DNA from 3 places in the Solidesulfovibrio magneticus RS-1 genome. Region 1 is predicted to be linked to each of the others. Evidence: predicted binding sites of a transcription regulator. Region 1 holds the regulator's gene; each other region holds the start of a gene.
The links. Region 1 encodes sigma-54, which starts transcription at its own class of promoters, with help from an activator protein. Its sites were predicted from a motif close to CTGGCACGGNNNNTGCTT; they were not measured.

Region 1 (5,576 bases):
CAGTCGGTGTCGAGGTCGGCCTGGCGCACGTCCATGCCCAGGGCCAGGCCCTTGTAGCGCTGGCCGCCCTTGTCGTCGAAAAGGCTCATGAGCTTGGGCACGAGGCTGACCGGCAACCCGTCCACGCAAAAAAAACCCAGGTCCTCGAAGACGCGAAGGGCTGTGGATTTTCCGGACCCGGACAGGCCGGTCAAGATAACGACGGGGAGTTCCCTGGCCGCATGTTCCATGGCATTCACCTTCCGGCCCAAGGGCTTAACAAATTTCCCGCGCGTTTGTGTGACAACAAACGCGCGGGAAACGTTTTTTCAGGGAGCCTTAGGCGGCGGCGAGCACCTGCCGCAAGGCCTCGTCGGTTTCGGCGGTCAGAAAGGCCCGCCGGAAGGATTCATCGGACAAAAGCCGCGAGATGTGGGCCAAAATGCGCAAATGCAGGCCCGCGACATGCTCGGGCGCGAGCACCAGGAAGAAGATGCGGCAGGGCTTGAAGTCCAGCGCATCGAAGCTGACGCCCGCAAGGCTTCTCCCGACGACGATGACGATGCGTTCGAGGCTCTCCATCTTGCCGTGGGGAATGGCCACCCCGTCGCCGATGCCCGTGGTTCCGAGGTTTTCCCGGTCGAGCAGCACCTGATGGGCGCGTTTGGCGTCAAAATCGGGCCACTGCTTCTTGATGGGGGCCACGAGCTCGGCCAACACTTCGGACTTGGACTCCGACGCAAGATTCCCGATGACGAACTCGGGCTGGAGATAGTCCTCTAACCGCATCTAAGCGCCCGTTCCAGGATCGATGAGGCCGAAGTCGCCGTTGCGCAGGCGGTAGATGACGTTGGGCCGTTCGGTTTCGGAGTTGATGAACACCAGGAATTCGTACTTGAGAGCCTCCAGCTGCATGGCGGCTTCTTCCACGGCCATGGGCTTGGGCTGATACTCGTCGGTTTCGATGATGGTGGGCACGCGGCCGCCGGCGGCGTCCTCGCTGATGCTGATGACGTCCATGCGGACCTGTTCCACGGTCTGGCGACGGCGGTCCTTTTGCTTCTCGCGGAACTTCTTGGCCTGGGCCTCGATCTTGTCGAGGATCAGGTCAATGGTGGAGTACATGTCCTCGGAGGTTTCGTGAGCCGAGATGTGCATATTGTCGGCCAGGAAGATGACGTCGGCCATCTGCCGGGTCTTTTCCACGGCCAGGTTGACCTGGACATCCGAGGTATCGGTGGACGAGGTGTACTTGCCAAGCTTTTCAAAGCGCTTCCTGGCATAATCGCGCAAATGATCAGACGGCTCGAAATTCTTGAAATTAAAGGTGATGTTCATAGAATCCTCCAGGCTGGCGTGGTGAGAGGCCGGAAACCCGGCCCGAAGCATCAGAAAACCGCCTTGCGCTTCGACGACGACTCGATTCCCATGGCCGTGCGATACTTGGCCACGGTTCGCCGGGCGATGTTGATTTGCAGTTCATCCTTGAGCATGTCGGCGATGGCCTCGTCGCTGATGGGCTTTTTGTCATTCTCGCCGGAAATAATGCGCTTGATCATGGCCTTGACCGACTCGGAGCCTACCGTGCCCCCGTCGTCGAGTTCCAGGGCGCTGTTGAAAAAGAACTTGAGTTCAAAGATGCCGTGGGGCGTGGCCACGTACTTGTTGGACGTAATGCGGCTGACGGTGGACTCGTGCATGCTGATGTCGTCGGCCACGTCCTTGAGGATCAGCGGCCGCAGCTTGGTCACGCCGTCCTCGAAAAATCCGCGCTGAAACTTCACGATGCTCTCCAGGACCTTATACAGCGTGCGCTGGCGTTGGTACAGGCTCTTCATAAGCCACATGGCCGAACGCATCTTGTCCTGGAGGTAGTCCTTGTCCTTGTCGTTTCGCGGCAGGCTGCCGTCGGTGTAGGACATGTTGAGTCCCAGGCGCGGCATCCCCTCCTCGTTGAGCAGGATGACGAAGTCCTCGCCGTACTTGTAGACGAAGGCGTCGGGGCTGACGTAGATCGGGTCCCCCGAACCGTAGCTGGCTCCGGGCATGGGATCGAGGGTCTGGATCAGCTCCAGGTATTCCTTGAGCTTTTCCATGGTCAGGTGAAATTTCTTGGCCAGGGGCTTGTAGCGCTTCTTTTCGAGATCTTCGAGATGCTCGCGCACCAGTTCGATGAGGATGGGATCGTCGTAGCCGTAGACTTCGATCTGAATGAGCAGGCATTCGCTGGGAGTGCGAGCGGCCACGCCCACGGGATCGAAGCGCTGGAGGCGGTGGAGCACCTTTTCGACATGCGCCGGGTCGGCGTTGGCCATGCCGGCGATTTCCTCGACCGTGGCCCGCAGATAGCCCGAGGAATTGAGGCTGCCGACGATGGTCTCGCCGATCTCCACTTCCTTGGCCGTGAAATTGGACAGGTGCATCTGCCAGCCGAGGTGGCCGTCGAGGGACGGCTTGGAGGCCAGGCGAGCGTCGAAAGCCATGCCCTCTTCGGGAACTTCCAGGTCGCGGGACAGGGACTGCTTGCTCGTGCTGGCGAAATCGCCAAGGTAGTCGTCCCACTCGGCGTTTTTGAGCAGCTCCTTTTCCATGGCCGCGTCGGCTCCCGTGGGGCCATTGTTGTCCTCGACCATGACGCGTTCGGGCTGGCGGTCCTCCTCGACGGATTCCTCCAGAAGAGGATTTTCCAAAAGCTCCTGCTGCACGCTTTCAAGCAGCTCCAGCCGCGACAGCTGCAAGAGCTTGATGGCTTGCTGCAGCTGGGGGGTCATCACCAGCTGTTGGGAAAGCTTGAGTTGCTGCCGCAGTTCCAGGGCCATGCTTACCGCCGTGCTCGAAAGTCGTTGACGTTACCGGGGTCGTCTCCGGGCTTTGCCCGGCTCAGGGCCACCCCGCCCAACAAAAACCATGCCACAATTGAAGCCTTGTGGCAATCGGCACAATCGGCCTTCAGCCGAGGAACCACTGGTAGGCCGCCTCCAGACGGCCCTTGGCGGCCAAAATGTAGCGCACGGCCTCGCGCACGGCGCCCTGCCCGCCTCCGCGCCGCGACACCCACAAGGCCAGATCGAGGATTTCGGGCTGGGCGTCGGCCACAGCCATGGGCAGACCGACCAGCTCCATGGGGCCGGCGTCCACCCAATCGTCGCCGAGAAAGGCGGCCTGATGCGGGGCCAGCCCGGCCCGGGCCAGGATGCCTTCCAGCACGGCCACCTTGCGGTAGTGGCCGGGGTGGTATTCCTCAATGCCCAGTTCCCGCATCCGGGCGGCCACGGCCGGGCTGTCCAGGCCGCTGACGACCGCCACGGCCAGCCCCGCCGCCTGGGCCGCCTTGATGCCTAAACCGTCGTGGACATGAAAACGCTTGGTCACCTCGCCCCGGGCATCGACGTAGATGCCGCCGTCGGTCATGACGCCATCGACGTCGAGCACCAGCAACTCCACGTCCCGGGCGCGCGCAATGGCCAGCTTGGCGTCTTCAGGCATAACAGCCTCCCTTGCGATGCGACGGCGGCATGGTTTGAACGCAAGGCCATGTCCCCAACCGCCGACAGGTGCAATCTAGCCCAAAAATCGCACCATGACCAGAAGATAAACGTTTTTAGCGCCTTGCCAAGCCATGCAGCCCTTTGGCCGAAAAAAAGTCCGGAGAAGCCGCCTTCCCCGGACCGTGCAATCTTTTTGCGCTTGGGCCGTCTAGCCCTTGTGCCGCTTGGCCGCGGCCACGAACTCGCGGAACAGCGGATGCGGACGCATGGGGCTGCTTTTGAATTCGGGATGGAACTGGCAGCCCAGGAACCAGGGATGGTCGGGCAGCTCCACCATCTCGACCAGTTCGCCGTCCGGGGACAGGCCGCTTAAGACCAAGCCGGCTTCCTCAAAATTGCCGGCGTAGGCCTTGTTGAACTCGTAGCGGTGGCGGTGGCGCTCGGAGATTTCCGACGCGCCGTAGGCGGCGGCCGCCTTGGTGCCCGGCGCGACCACGCAGGGATAGGCGCCCAGGCGCATGGTGCCGCCCTTGTCGCTGGTCGGGTCGCGGTGCTCGATGGTCTGGGTGCGGAAGTCGTACCACTCGCGCATGAGGTAGATGACCGGATGTTGCGTGGTCAGGTCGAACTCCTCGGAGTTGGCCCCGTCAAGGCCCAGCACGTTGCGGGCGTATTCGATGACCGCGCACTGCATGCCCAGGCAGATGCCGAAGAAGGGGATCTTCTTGGTGCGGGCGTATTCGATGGAGGCGATCTTGCCTTCCACCCCGCGCGAGCCGAAACCGCCGGGAACGAGGATGCCGTCAATGCCCGAAAGCGTGGCGGCCACGTTTTCCCGGGTCAGCTCCTCGGAGTTGACGTAAACGAAATTGACCGACACCCCGGCGTGGACGCCGCCGTGGACCAGGGATTCGTGAAGGCTCTTGTAGGCCTCCTTGAGGTCCACGTACTTGCCGACGATGGCGATGGACACCGTACCGACCGGGTTTTCCAGGCGGTACATGAGGTCGCGCCAGGGTTCGAGTTCGGCGTTTTTGGCCGGCAGGCGCAGTAAAATGGCGATCTTCTGGTCCACGCCCTCGCCGTAGAGGCGAAGCGGCAACTCGTAGATGCTCTTGACGTCCACGGCCGTGAACACGGCGTCGGCGTCGACGTCGCAGAAAAGCGCGATCTTCTGCTTGATGTCCCGGGCCAGATCCACTTCGCTGCGGCAGATGATGATGTCGGGCTGGATGCCGATGGAGCGCAGTTCCTTGACGCTATGCTGGGTGGGCTTGGTTTTGACCTCGCCGGCCGTGCGCAGGTAGGGCACCAGCGTCAGGTGGATGTAGAGCGCGTTTTCCTTGCCGAGTTCCATTCGCAGCTGGCGGATGGCCTCCAGGAAGGGCTGGCCCTCGATGTCGCCGACCGTGCCGCCGATTTCGATGATGGCCACGTCCTCGTCGGTGGCGACACCCAGGATCGAGCGCTTGATCTCGTCGGTAATGTGGGGAATCACCTGGACGGTGCCGCCCAGGTAGTCGCCCCGGCGCTCTTTCTGGATGACGCTGAAATAGATGCGCCCGGAGGTGAAGTTGTTGTTCTGGCTCATGGGCACGCCGAGGTAGCGCTCGTAGTGCCCGAGGTCGAGGTCGGTTTCGGCCCCGTCGTCGGTGACGTACACTTCGCCGTGCTGGAACGGGTTCATGGTGCCGGGATCGACATTGATGTAGGGATCGAGCTTCTGGATGGTGACCTTGAGTCCCCGGGCCTGGAGCAGCGCGCCGATGGAGGCGGCGGCGAGTCCTTTGCCCAGGGAGGACAGCACCCCTCCCGTAACGAAAATAAACTTGGTCTTCATGGCATGCCGTCCTTGTTTCACGGGTCCGTCCCGGCGACCCCGGCGGAATGCGCCAACCGCCGGGCCTGACGCGCGGGCGCGGTTGACGCGGCCGGTGCGGCCCCGTATGTTCAGCCGCGCAAAGTAAGCTTTCGGAAGCAATTTTTCAAGGAACCCTTGGGAGGATTTCCCCGTATGCCTCAGGTGCGCACCCTCGTGATCACCGGTTTCGGCTCCAACTGCGAGGTCGAATCGGCCCATGCCGCCCGCATGGCCGGGTCCGATGTTAC
Region 2 (5,576 bases), 940 kb from region 1:
ATCGGCCGGATCGTGGGTGACCATGATCAGCGGAATGTCCAGGCGCGAAAGGATGCCGGCCAGCTCGGCCCGCACCTTCTGGCGCAGGGGAATGTCCAGGGCCGAGAAGGGTTCGTCCAGGAGCAGGGCGCCTGGCTCGCAGACCAGCGCCCTGGCCAGGGCCACGCGCTGGCGCTGGCCGCCGGAAATCCGGGCCGGACGCAGGTCGGCCAGCCCCTCGATGCCGAAAAGGGCCAGGGTTTTCTGGACGTGCTCGGCGGCCTGGGGCGTGAGCCGGCCGGTCAGGGGTGAGAGGCCAAAGGCGACGTTTTGCCGCACGGTGAGGTGGGGAAAAAGGGCGTAGTCCTGGAACACGTAGCCGATGCGGCGAAGCCTGGGCGGCACGAAGACGTCCTGGGCGGAATCGAAAAAGACCCGGCCGTCCACGCTGATGGAGCCGGAATCGGGCCGCAGCAGGCCGGCCAGGGCGCGCAGCGTCAGGGTCTTGCCCGAACCCGAGGCTCCGAACAGCACGGCCCGGTTGCCGGACACGGCAAAAGCGGCGTCGAGATGAAATTCGCGTCCACCGCAGCAGTAGGTTTTCTGGATGTCCACGACAATGCGCATGGGCGGCTCCGATGGGCGGCTGGTTGGACGCTCCCGGGGCCGGCCCCGGGAGCGTCATGGAAACGGCGGGCCTTAGGGCTTCTTGAAGCCGTACTTGGCCAGGATGGCCTGTCCCTTGGAGCCGGTGACGAAAGCCACGAAGGCGGCGGCGTCTTTTTTGTCCTTGGCAGCTTCCAACACGGCGATGGGGTAGGTGACCGGGGTTTCCACGGGCACTTCAAGGATGGTCTTGACCTTGTCGCCGCCCTGCTTGGCGTCGGTGGCGTAGACGAAACCGGCATCGACCTCGCCCCGGGACAGGTAGTCGAGCACCTGGCGCACGGACTCGGCCAGAACAAACTTGCCGGAGATGGCGTCCCACAGGCCGGTCTTGGTCAGCGCCGCCTTGGTGTAACGTCCGACCGGCACGGAATCGGGGTTGCCGACGGCGATGCGCTTGACGGCCGGCGCGGTGAGATTGGTCAGGTCCTTGAGCTTGGCCGGGTTATCGGCCGGCACGGCCATGACCAGGGCGTTCTGGACGAAGTTGACCCGCGTCGGCACGTCAACGAGCTTTTTCTCGACGGCCTGGTCCATGGTCTTCTGGTCGGCCGAGGCAAAGACGTCCACGGGCGCGCCCTGGGCCATCTGGGAGAGCAGCGCGCCGGAGGCGGCGAAATTAAACGTCACGTTGACGCCGGGATGGTCCTTGGTGAACACGCCCTTGATTTCATTGAAGGCGTCGGTGAGGCTGGCGGCGGCGGAGACGGTGATGTCGCCGGCGGCGGCCGGAGCGGCCAGAGAAAGGCACAGGGCCAGGGTAAGCAGCAGTTTTTTCATGCGTGTTCCATCCTCTAGGCTTTCGGTTTCACGATTCTGGCGACGAACACGAGAAGCGCCACGCAGGCCACGGAAATGAGCAGCACCAGTTCGTTGGCCAGGGCGTCGTTGCCGGCCTGAGTGGCGCTGTACACGGCCAGGGACAGGGTTTGGGTCTTGCCCGGCAGGTTGCCGGCCACCATGAGGGTGGCCCCGAACTCGCCCATGGCCCGGGCCAGGGCCAGCACCACGCCGGCCACGACCCCGCGCAGGGCCAGGGGAAACGACACCCGTAAAAAGATGGCCGTCTCCGAAGCCCCAAGCGTCCTGGCCGCGTTTTCCAGATTGCCGTCCACACCCTCAAAGGCCGCCCTGGACGAACGGTAGACCAGGGGAAAGGCCACCACCGCTGCCGCCACCACCGCGCCCTGCCAGGTGAACATGATGGTCACCCCGAAGGCGTCCCACAGCCAGGAGCCGATGATCCCGCGCCGGCCAAGCACCACGATGATGTAGTAGCCAAGGACCGTGGGCGGCAGCACCATGGGCAGTGTCAGCACGGCGTCGACGACGTCGCGGCCGGGGAAATCGCGCACCTGGGCCAATCGGGCCAGGCAGACCGCCGGCAGAGCGGCCAGGGCCGTGGCCAGGGTGGCCACCTTGAAGGTGAGGAGCAGAGGCGGCAGGACGCTGGCGTCTAGCATGAAAAGGCGTCTCCCGTGTCAGTTGCCGCTGCGCCGCGACAAAATGAAAGGCATTTATGTCGTGGCGGACGATAATCTGGGCAACCTACATGACTTCATTGCATAAAGTACAGAATGTCACGGCAAATAGAATATGGGTGTCTCTTTGTGCTGTCGACAGACGTCGTTGCGGCACGCTTGATGGAGAAGTGTGAGAGTCACTTGTTTTTATATTGCCGTGTCAGTTGTCTTGCTGACGTCTGGCGCGTCGGCGGTCACGTTGATCGTCGTGTTCCACGGGACAGGGAACCGGTGCGGGCTGTTTGCGAAGAAGTCTTTCAAGCAGGGCTTCGATAAGGGGCACAAGCATGGCGGCCTCCTGGCTGTTTTTCTTTGAAGCAAACTTGATGCCATGGCAGAAGCCCTGGCAATGTCTGAAAGTATAAGGCCTTGGATGGCAAAGGGAAGCGGCGTCGCCACAAGCGACGGTTTTGTCCGACATTTTTGTCTGTGCAGTGGGGCAAAGACGGCTTGGCAGGGATGGAGTCGGCCGTCAGGGTAAGGCCGGGATCGTGGGGTTTGGCCGCGCTGCCGCGAGGGATGGTCGGCGAAGACCCGGCGAGGCAGCACGGAGATGGTAAAGCCGCTCGGCTGCGGGGTGAGGAACCGGCCAGGGTCCGGTGAGGCTGTACACGGTTGGGAGGTCAAAGGAAAGCGCGTAGACGCAGAAGCGCGAGGCGTTGCCGGCGTAGCAGAGCCGGAAAGGGGTGTTGCCGCCAAAGGGCGGGTCGGCCTCGTGACGGCCTGGGGAGCGGTTCGGGCTCAGCTCAGCACGGACAGGGCCTGGTCGAGATAGGAACCAATGGCCTGTTTGGCCGGTTCGGGCAGCTTGCGAAACTTGAGCCCCAGTTCCAACCGGCGGCCGGACAGGGAGACGCGCTTGACTACTCCGGCCAGGGCCGTGTCCGGGGATTGGCCGAAAAGGCCGCAGCGCAACAGCACGTCGTCGTCTATGGCTACGGCCGGGGCCTTGGTCGGCGTGGTCTCGGGCAAGGCGGCGGAAAACAGGCAGCCGGAGTGGCTGAGGTCCAGGACCATGCCCGCCAGATCGGCCCCGGCCACGCAGGCCTGGCCCGGCAGACAGCAGGCCACCCGTGGATGGCGGCGCAGGTCGTGGGATTCGAGCTTTTTGGGAAAGGTGAAAAAGACCAGGGGAAAGGGAATTTGGATAAACCGGATGACCTGGGTGGAAAAGCCCACCACCGTGCCTTCGTGGAGATAGCGCACAATGGCCGTATTGTCGGGATACAGGAGTTGGTAGAGGGCCTCACGGCCGGTGTCCGGTACGGCCGGGGCCTGGGTGACGACGAAACGGCCGCGCACGTGGCCCACGCAGACCGTGGCCAGCTTGTCCGGTAACCCGGACAGTTCCAGGATGACCTTGGCCCCCGGCGGGCAGTGGAAGTGGTTGAGGTCCGGGACGCTCATGACGGGCTACCGCCTTCGGAAACAGCCCCGGCAGCGCCGTTTTTGGCCAGAAAATCACGGTACTTGCGGGCGGCGTCAAACGCGGGGTCCAGGGACAGGGCGGTTTCCAGGTGGCTGACGGCCCTGTCGATATGCCCGGATTCGGCCAGGGCGCGGGCGATGTTGAAATGCAGATTCTCGTCAGCGTCGTTGTGTTCCAGGGCCTTGCCGTAAAAGGCGATGGCCTCGGTGAAGTGCTTTTCCTTGCGCAGGCTGATGCCGAATTCGTTGAACAGATGGCGTTCCTGTTCCTGGAAGATGGCGTCGTTGCTCATAAGCCGGCGCATGGCCGCGGCCAGCTTCTTGCCGTCGCCCTTGTGCATGTGGATCTTGCCAAGCTCGATGTTGGCCTTGGGATGCTTCTCGTCCAGGAGCAGGGCCTTGCAGAATTCCTTTTCCGCCGCGTCCAGGTCGTCATCGGCCAGGTACTTGTCGGCCTGGGCCAGCTTTTTTTTGAGCGAATCGACAAAGGGCAGGCAGCGCTTCTCGTAATATCCTACTTCAGGAGTGTAGTTTTTGATGAATTCGCCCTTGGTGACGACAGCCAGCGGCCCCGAGGGGATGGAATTGGCGTTAAGCGCCTGCACTACATATTCGTCGTCCTCGGTACGACGCACGAACCACAGGGTTTTTTGTTCATAGGTGCGGGTCGTGGCCCCATGGCCGGTGCCCGCCGCCTTGACCAGGGAATACACGCCCAGGATGCGGCAATGGGCCAGTGGGTTCTCGTCGTGTTCCTCATCCTGCTCGGGAACGGCCGTCATATCAGTGGACACGATGCAATCCATGGGGTCGGGGCGATTCGACCAACGAAGACAAGTGTGAGTCGAAGAAATTGCCGGGTTTTCCAGGCGAATGCGGAAGATTAGCAATCATGCGGCAGCCTGGTCGGGCGAAAAGGCCCAACTACAACAGTAACCGACTACACCCGGTCAGGCGTCTTGTCAAAACAAAGGCGACGCCGTGTCGAAACAAGCGCCGCCCCTGTGGAGTTCGATATTGACTAACTGATTGCCTGTTCGCGTCGTGTCCCTTCCGCCTGTCGTATGGATGCACCGGATCCGGTTGGTCCCACAGGTTGGCCGGGAACCGAGGGACGGTCCCAGCCCGCCGGCCTAGCAGCCCTCGCCACCGCCGCCGCAACAGGCCTTGCCCAGACCCTTGCGTCGGCTTTTGAGCTTGGACAGGTCACCCGCGCCGTAGACCTCGGCCAGGGCCGATTCCACCAGACCCGAGCATTCGTAGGGCAGCACCCCGGAATCGGCCAGAACCTTGCGCGGTGTCTCGCCGCAGGCGGCGATGAGCACGGCCCGGCAATCCAGAAGAAGCTTGGCCATGTCGATCCAGCGCTTGGTACCGCCGCCCGGTTCGGGCGCGTAGCGGTCCTCGACAAAGACGAAGTTGTCGCCGTCCTGTTTCCAAATCTGGAACTTGTGGGCCTCGCCCAGGTGCATGTTGACGAGAAGCCCCTCGCGGCTGGCCACGGCGACGTAGGGCCGCTTGGCCAGGTCCACGCCCGGCAGCGCCTTGGCGCAGTCGCCGAGGATGCCGGCCATCTCGCCCGAGAGGTCCTTGCCCAGAAGCCCCACGGCGTCGGCCCGGCAACGCTTGCAATGGGTCATCTGGGGCACCACGTCCTTGGCCTTTTCGCGCAGGTTGTGGATGAGCTCGTGGGTGGGGGCGGGCACGTCGGCAAAGGGCGTGTCGGCCACCGGGAAGATGGGCATGATGTTTTGGATGTCCACGCCAAGCTCCGACAGGGTCTTGGAGACCTCCAGCACGTGATGGTCGTTGACGCCAGGGATGACGATGGTGTTGGATTTGACGATGACGTCGTGTTCCTTGAGGATCTTAATACCTTCGAGCTGGCGGGACAGCAGCAGGGCGGCCGCGGCCTCGCCCCGCAGGATGACCTTGCCGTCGCGGGCCCAGGAATAGACCTTGGCCCCGATTTTCGGGTCC
Region 3 (5,576 bases), 1.3 Mb from region 1:
GCGAAAGCGTTCTGGCGGAAGCGCTCCGATTTCCTCTCGGAACATAATGAACGGCATCATCTTCCGTCTGAAAACAGGATGTCAGTGGAGTATGATCCCAAGGAGCTATGGATCAAAAAGCGCTATTCATGAGCACTATCGCCGATGGGCGAGACGTGGAGTATTTGACCAATTGATGAAGATATGCCTGGAAAATTATCATCTTCAGCAAGGTCTTCATTTTTCCTGGCAATCCATGGACGGCTCTTTGATTCAGGCACCTGTTCGCACAAAAAAAAGAAGCGGCTGAAGGCCTTGGAGCGAATCCAACAGACAGGGGACGCTCTGGAACAAAGATTCATTTGCATGTCGACCAAGAAGGGACACCCCTCGGGGTCATTGTCGTTGGAGCAAATGTTCACGACAGTCGACTGGTTGGCTTAACGATTGAAAATAATAGTGATCTTATTTCCATGTTTAATATTTGCACCGATATCTATCACTTATGTCTGGACAAGGGCTATGATTATCCACGTGTACATGAAGAAGTGTATTCATATGGGTTTGAATCGCATATCCGTTCCCGAGGGGAGGAAAAAATTGAGAAGCAAGAAGGTCTTCATCCCGCTCGCCGCTGGGTCGTAGAGCGCACATTCGCTTGGCTGAAAGGCTTTCGCGGTATTCGAACGAGATATTGCCACTATTTATCTACCTTCATTGCCTTTGTGAAATTGGCCTGCGCAATTATCGTGTTCAGGAAGATTTATGCAAAGCAATAGTCGTGCCGGATATCCTCTAAGTCCTGGAAGCCACGCCGCAAGCAGTGCTGCGCTTTCCGGTCGGGGGCGAATGGAAATTTGCCTGAATCCGGCTTCCCGCATCATCGCTTCGAGGACAACAATTCGCTCGGCTCCGGCCACACAGGCAGCATGCAGCTTGATGTCCCGACGCACCATTTCGGGGAGCTCCTCCGTCGCCACGATATCCGCTATGGCTAGTCGCCCGCCGGGCTTGAGTACCCGATAGGCCTCCCGGAATACCTGGGCCTTGTCCGTGCTCAGGTTCACCACGCAGTTGGACAGCACGACATCGGCGATGCCGTCGGGAACCGGAAGATATTCGATCTCGCCAAGGCGAAACGACACGTTGCCGCATTGTGCAGTTACAGCATTTCTTCTCGCTTTTTCAACCATCTCCGGCGTCATGTCCACACCGATGACGCGCCCGGTTTCCCCCACCTGCCTGGCCGCAAGAAAACAGTCGAAGCCCCCGCCGCTGCCCAGGTCCACGACGACCTCCCCCGGGCGTAATGCGGCTATGGCTTGCGGATTGCCACAGCCGAGGCCCATGTTCGCCCCTTCCGGGACGCTTTGCACTTCCGCCGTGGCATACCCGGCCATCCGAGCCAACTCCTCCGATGCATTGGCGCTTTGGGGGCCACAGCATCCGCTCCCGCAGCCGCAGCCGGACTTCCCGGACAAGGCTGTCTCGGCGTATTTTGTACGGATTGATTGCCTGATCTCGACATCGCGAGGCTCTTTCATCTGAGTTCTCCTGTGCCAGCAAAATACGCGGCTTTAGGGGGAAGACGGCATCCGATCAAAAAGGATGCAGATTTTCTTTCGTTTCGGGAAAACGTTATGCGTCAATACCACGGTAATGAGGTATGAAATAGCAGGTTACTTTCGATTTACGGACTTCATTCAGCGATGATGGCGCGAGTTGATTTGCGTTGAAAGTATACACTGACCATTTTTTAGTTGTCGAAATGATTACTGTCTATGCAGTTCAACGACATCTCTGTGGCTAATTCTTTCGCAATAGACTGCATTCCTGGGCTTAAACTGCCATGGCACGGATGCTGCTTGATTTGTGCAGGAACTGGTCGCTCGCCTCTTCACAACCAAACGGCTCCGGTTTCGGCCGGATATCCAAAGGAAGGTTTTATCATGCGCGTTAAGATGTTTCATATTGCACTGACGGCGTTGGCTGTTCTGGCGATGACTTCTTCACTGGCCCTGGCCCGCCCCGGCGGCGGACCTGGCGCGGGGCAGGGCGGCTGCTCCAACATGGGGAGCGGCATGTCTCAGCTAACACCGGAAAAGCAGGCAATCTTTCAAAAGCTTCGTGACGCATTTGTTGCCAAAACAGCGTCACTGCGGGCCGTGCTTGCCGTGAACATGGCGGAACTCAACGCGTTGTCTGTGCCCCAAAATCCCGATCAGGCGAAGATAGACGCTCTGTCCAAGCAGATCGGCGATTTGCAGGGCAAGCTGTTGTCCGAGCGAACGCAGTTTCGTACCCAGGTGACAAAGGATGTCGGCCCTGGGATGGGAAGGGGAATGCGCAGCGGCATGGGCGGTGGTATGGGAAGCGGCATGGGCGGCGGCATGATGGCAGGCTGCCAGGGCGATGGTCTTTAGTAGCCACACAAAGACACTCCTGAGCCGGCGGTCCCTCCCAGACACACCGCCCTCATCCGCCTCCATTTTGCTGGCCCCCAACCGATCATCCCACCCCTTGTCCTAGTGAAGACTTCTCTCCCCCGACATTCTCAAGGGAAACAGGGAGGACGAGGCGGAAAGCCCAAGATATCGGATATTGGCTTCCGTCCTAAGGCCTGCTTACGGCCAGGGTCCGCCCCACGCATTTGGAGCCGGTTTTTCCTTTGCCATAAGGGAAGTTCCGTCTCCCACACCAAGTGTCGTCAGGATTACCGTAACGGCAAACCACTGTTTTTCCCGCATTCGCATTCTCCTTGAAGTTATTGAACCAATTGCCACAACAGACCCGTCACGCCGCTCAAACCGACCAGGGCGTGCATGGACAGCTTCCATCGCACCAGGGCCACCAAGGCACCAAGGGCGATGACCACGGCAAAGATATCGAACCCGGAAGCTGGAAAGAACGTATGCCAGGCGAAGAAAACGCCGAGTTTGAGCACCACGCCGACGACGGCCGCCGAAATACCCGTCAAGGCCGCTGCGAATTTCTTGTTTGACGTGATGGCCTCGATGTAAGGAGCCCCCGCAAAGATGAACATGAAGCTCGGCAGGAAGGTGGCGAACGTAGTGAGAAGGCCCCCCAGTACGCCAGCCTGCAACGGCCCAAGTGAGCCGGGGTTGTTCCAGGCGGCGAAGAAGCCGACGAATTGCGTCACCATGATCAGCGGGCCGGGCGTGGTCTCCGCCAGCCCGAGCCCCAGGAGCATGTCCTTCTCCGCGAGCCAACCCAGGCCGACGGCGTTGTCGGCGATGTAGGCCAGCACGGCGTAGGCTCCGCCGAAGGTGACGAAAGCCGCCTTGGTGAAGAAGAGGGACACCTCGGACAAGGCGTCGCCAAGGCCCCGCCAGGCGAGGACAGGCAGCACCACCACGCCCCAAATGGCCCCGAAAAGACCGACGACCTTGATGATGTGCTTCAAGGAGGGCAACTCCCGCGCCGGCGAAGGCTCCTCCACGATGCATTCCTTGCTCCCGGCGGATCGATGGCAGAATATCTCGGGGCGGGTTTTAGCCAGCAGCGTTCCGGCAATTCCGGACAGCAGCACGATGGCCGGGAACGGGACATTGAAAAACTGGCCCAGGATGAACGCGGCACCCGCGAAGGCATACAATGCGCCGTGCTTCAGGGATTTCTTCGACAGCCGGAAGAGCGCTTCAATCACGATGGCGACGACGGCGGCGGAGATGCCGTGGAAGATCCCGGAAACGGCCGGGACCTGGCCCTTGGCGGCGGCCAGCCAGGCAAGAATGAGCATCAGGATGATCGACGGGAGCAGGAAGCACATTCCCGCGATAACGCCACCTGGGTAACCATTGAGCCGCCAGCCGATGTACACCGCCAGCTGATGCGCCTCTGGACCGGGCAGCAGCATGCAGAAGTTGAGGGCGCGCAGGAACATGCTCTCGTTCATCCACTTACGGCGTTCCACGATGTCCTTATGCATCATGGCGATCTGCCCGGCAGGGCCGCCGAAGTTGATGAAGCCGAGCTTGAACCAGTACAGGAAGGCCTCTTTCAAGGGTACGGCTAGCGATTGTCCGTTAGTATTCATACGAATAAGTCCTGGCGCTATTCAAGATTCTTCCAGGCGGCCAGTCCACCTTCAAGGTAGGGGATGGTCATCCCCTTTTGTTCAAAATGCTTTTGAACCGATTGGCTGATGCTTCCTCCTCTGGCGCAATAAATAACCGTATTGGGCTTTCCCGCGACAAGGTCTTCCCAGGTCGAAACCTTGGAAGGATCGAGTTTGACAGCGCCTTGGAGAAGAACGGGGTCGGCATCGAAATCCTCCTGTTTGCGCAAATCAAGCAGGAGGATTTCCTCCCCGGATTCGATTCTGGAACGAAGCTGCGCAGGCGAAATGGTCTTGTCCATGACATCTCCCGTTTTCGTTGTTGCCGGTACATGAGAGAGGAACGCAAGTTCCGAGCGATTATCCATGCGACGGAGGTCCGTGAATTCGACGACGGAATCCGCTTTGGACCACAGACCCACCAAACCTCTCGGCGTATAGTCAAAATGGTGCATGATGTAGGGCTTGCCATCAACAAATCCGGTGACGGCGTTTCCCTGCACCTCTACCGCCAATTCACGCCATTGGCCGGTTTCAATGGGCAGGTGGACGCTTGCCAGTTCGCTGCGCCGGCCGTCCTTGAACGCGAAGAGCATCAGGTTGTTTTCCAAGGCGTTGATGCGAAGGACGAGATATGTGCCGGCTGTGCGGATGGCGAAGGCCAGTCCCCCGGCCTGATCGATGGCCCCGGCCGTAGGCTTCACCTTGAGGCTTGCCCGTCCGTCTTCCATGTCCGAACCTTTGGCCACGGCGAGGGGGAAATAGAAGTATGCCTCAACGGTATCGAGAAAACGCTGATATTTTTGCCCAGAGAGCCTGCCCATGAAATGAGCGAAACTCATGGATAGACTAGGAGCCCAGCGCGTCCCGTCCTGCCGGGCGACCCTAGTCCCTGTTTCGTCAGCCACGCATTCCCAGTCGCCTACGGCAAGATGGAATTCCGGAAGCGGGTTCTCCTGGCGTTGGCCGAGCAGGTCATAATCCCCCCGAAAGAAAGCCGCCGCCATGGCGTCTATTTCGGACTGCCCGGTGATGGCCATGTCCAGGAGACGGCTCACCGCCATCAAACGACCGAGTTGATCAAGGGTTTCCTCGGTCTGCCGGCGTGGCGCTCCCTTGAGGGAGGCGTCCAGCACGTCGCCGGCCGTATCCACCGTGAACCCCAGTCGGGCGAGAACCTTGGCCAGAAACGTCACCCGCAGGCATTTGCCGGAGAATGTCCCCGCGCCCCCGGCAAAACGGACTTTGATGTGATTTTTTGCGTCCGCGTCCCCGCAAAACGAGTCGATGTTGGCGAAATGGTAGCCGAAGCGGGCCGAGAGATTCATGTAATCGGAACCGAGCAGGGCGTAGGAATCCCCTCCGGGAGTGCCTCCGCCTTCCGTGGTCACGGAAGAAGCCATGAGGCTCATGAAGCTTCGGGCGTCAATGGCGACGGCTCCCGACCAGGTGATGCCGGGATGGGTGAACCCTCGCCAGATGGCGCACATGGGGGCGCTGCGCAGGTCCTCGGGTTTGA

Region 2: the regulator sigma-54 is predicted to act here: its motif matches at 2,113-2,130, upstream of modB (molybdate ABC transporter permease subunit).
Region 3: the regulator sigma-54 is predicted to act here: its motif matches at 1,829-1,846, upstream of DMR_RS17440 (periplasmic heavy metal sensor).

What each region holds. Positions count from the first base shown of each region.
Region 1 covers NC_012796.1:2,886,485-2,892,060, forward strand. The annotation lists gene rapZ (RNase adapter RapZ) at 1-230, opposite strand, end outside; gene DMR_RS12360 (PTS sugar transporter subunit IIA) at 319-768, opposite strand; gene hpf (ribosome hibernation-promoting factor, HPF/YfiA family) at 769-1,317, opposite strand; gene rpoN (RNA polymerase factor sigma-54) at 1,368-2,798, opposite strand; gene DMR_RS12375 (KdsC family phosphatase) at 2,929-3,465, opposite strand; gene DMR_RS12380 (CTP synthase) at 3,676-5,307, opposite strand; gene DMR_RS12385 (phosphoribosylformylglycinamidine synthase subunit PurQ) at 5,482-5,576, shown strand, end outside.
Region 2 covers NC_012796.1:1,941,489-1,947,064, forward strand. The annotation lists gene DMR_RS08180 (ATP-binding cassette domain-containing protein) at 1-606, opposite strand, end outside; gene modA (molybdate ABC transporter substrate-binding protein) at 679-1,425, opposite strand; gene modB (molybdate ABC transporter permease subunit) at 1,440-2,108, opposite strand; gene DMR_RS08195 (PilZ domain-containing protein) at 2,910-3,575, opposite strand; gene DMR_RS08200 (tetratricopeptide repeat protein) at 3,572-4,390, opposite strand; gene DMR_RS08205 (radical SAM protein) at 4,730-5,576, opposite strand, start outside.
Region 3 covers NC_012796.1:4,208,747-4,214,322, reverse strand. The annotation lists gene DMR_RS23855 (transposase) at 1-289, shown strand, start outside; gene DMR_RS25810 (IS5 family transposase) at 261-758, shown strand; gene arsM (arsenite methyltransferase) at 684-1,523, opposite strand; gene DMR_RS17440 (periplasmic heavy metal sensor) at 1,929-2,402, shown strand; gene chrA (chromate efflux transporter) at 2,744-4,036, opposite strand; gene DMR_RS17430 (PEP/pyruvate-binding domain-containing protein) at 4,054-5,576, opposite strand, start outside.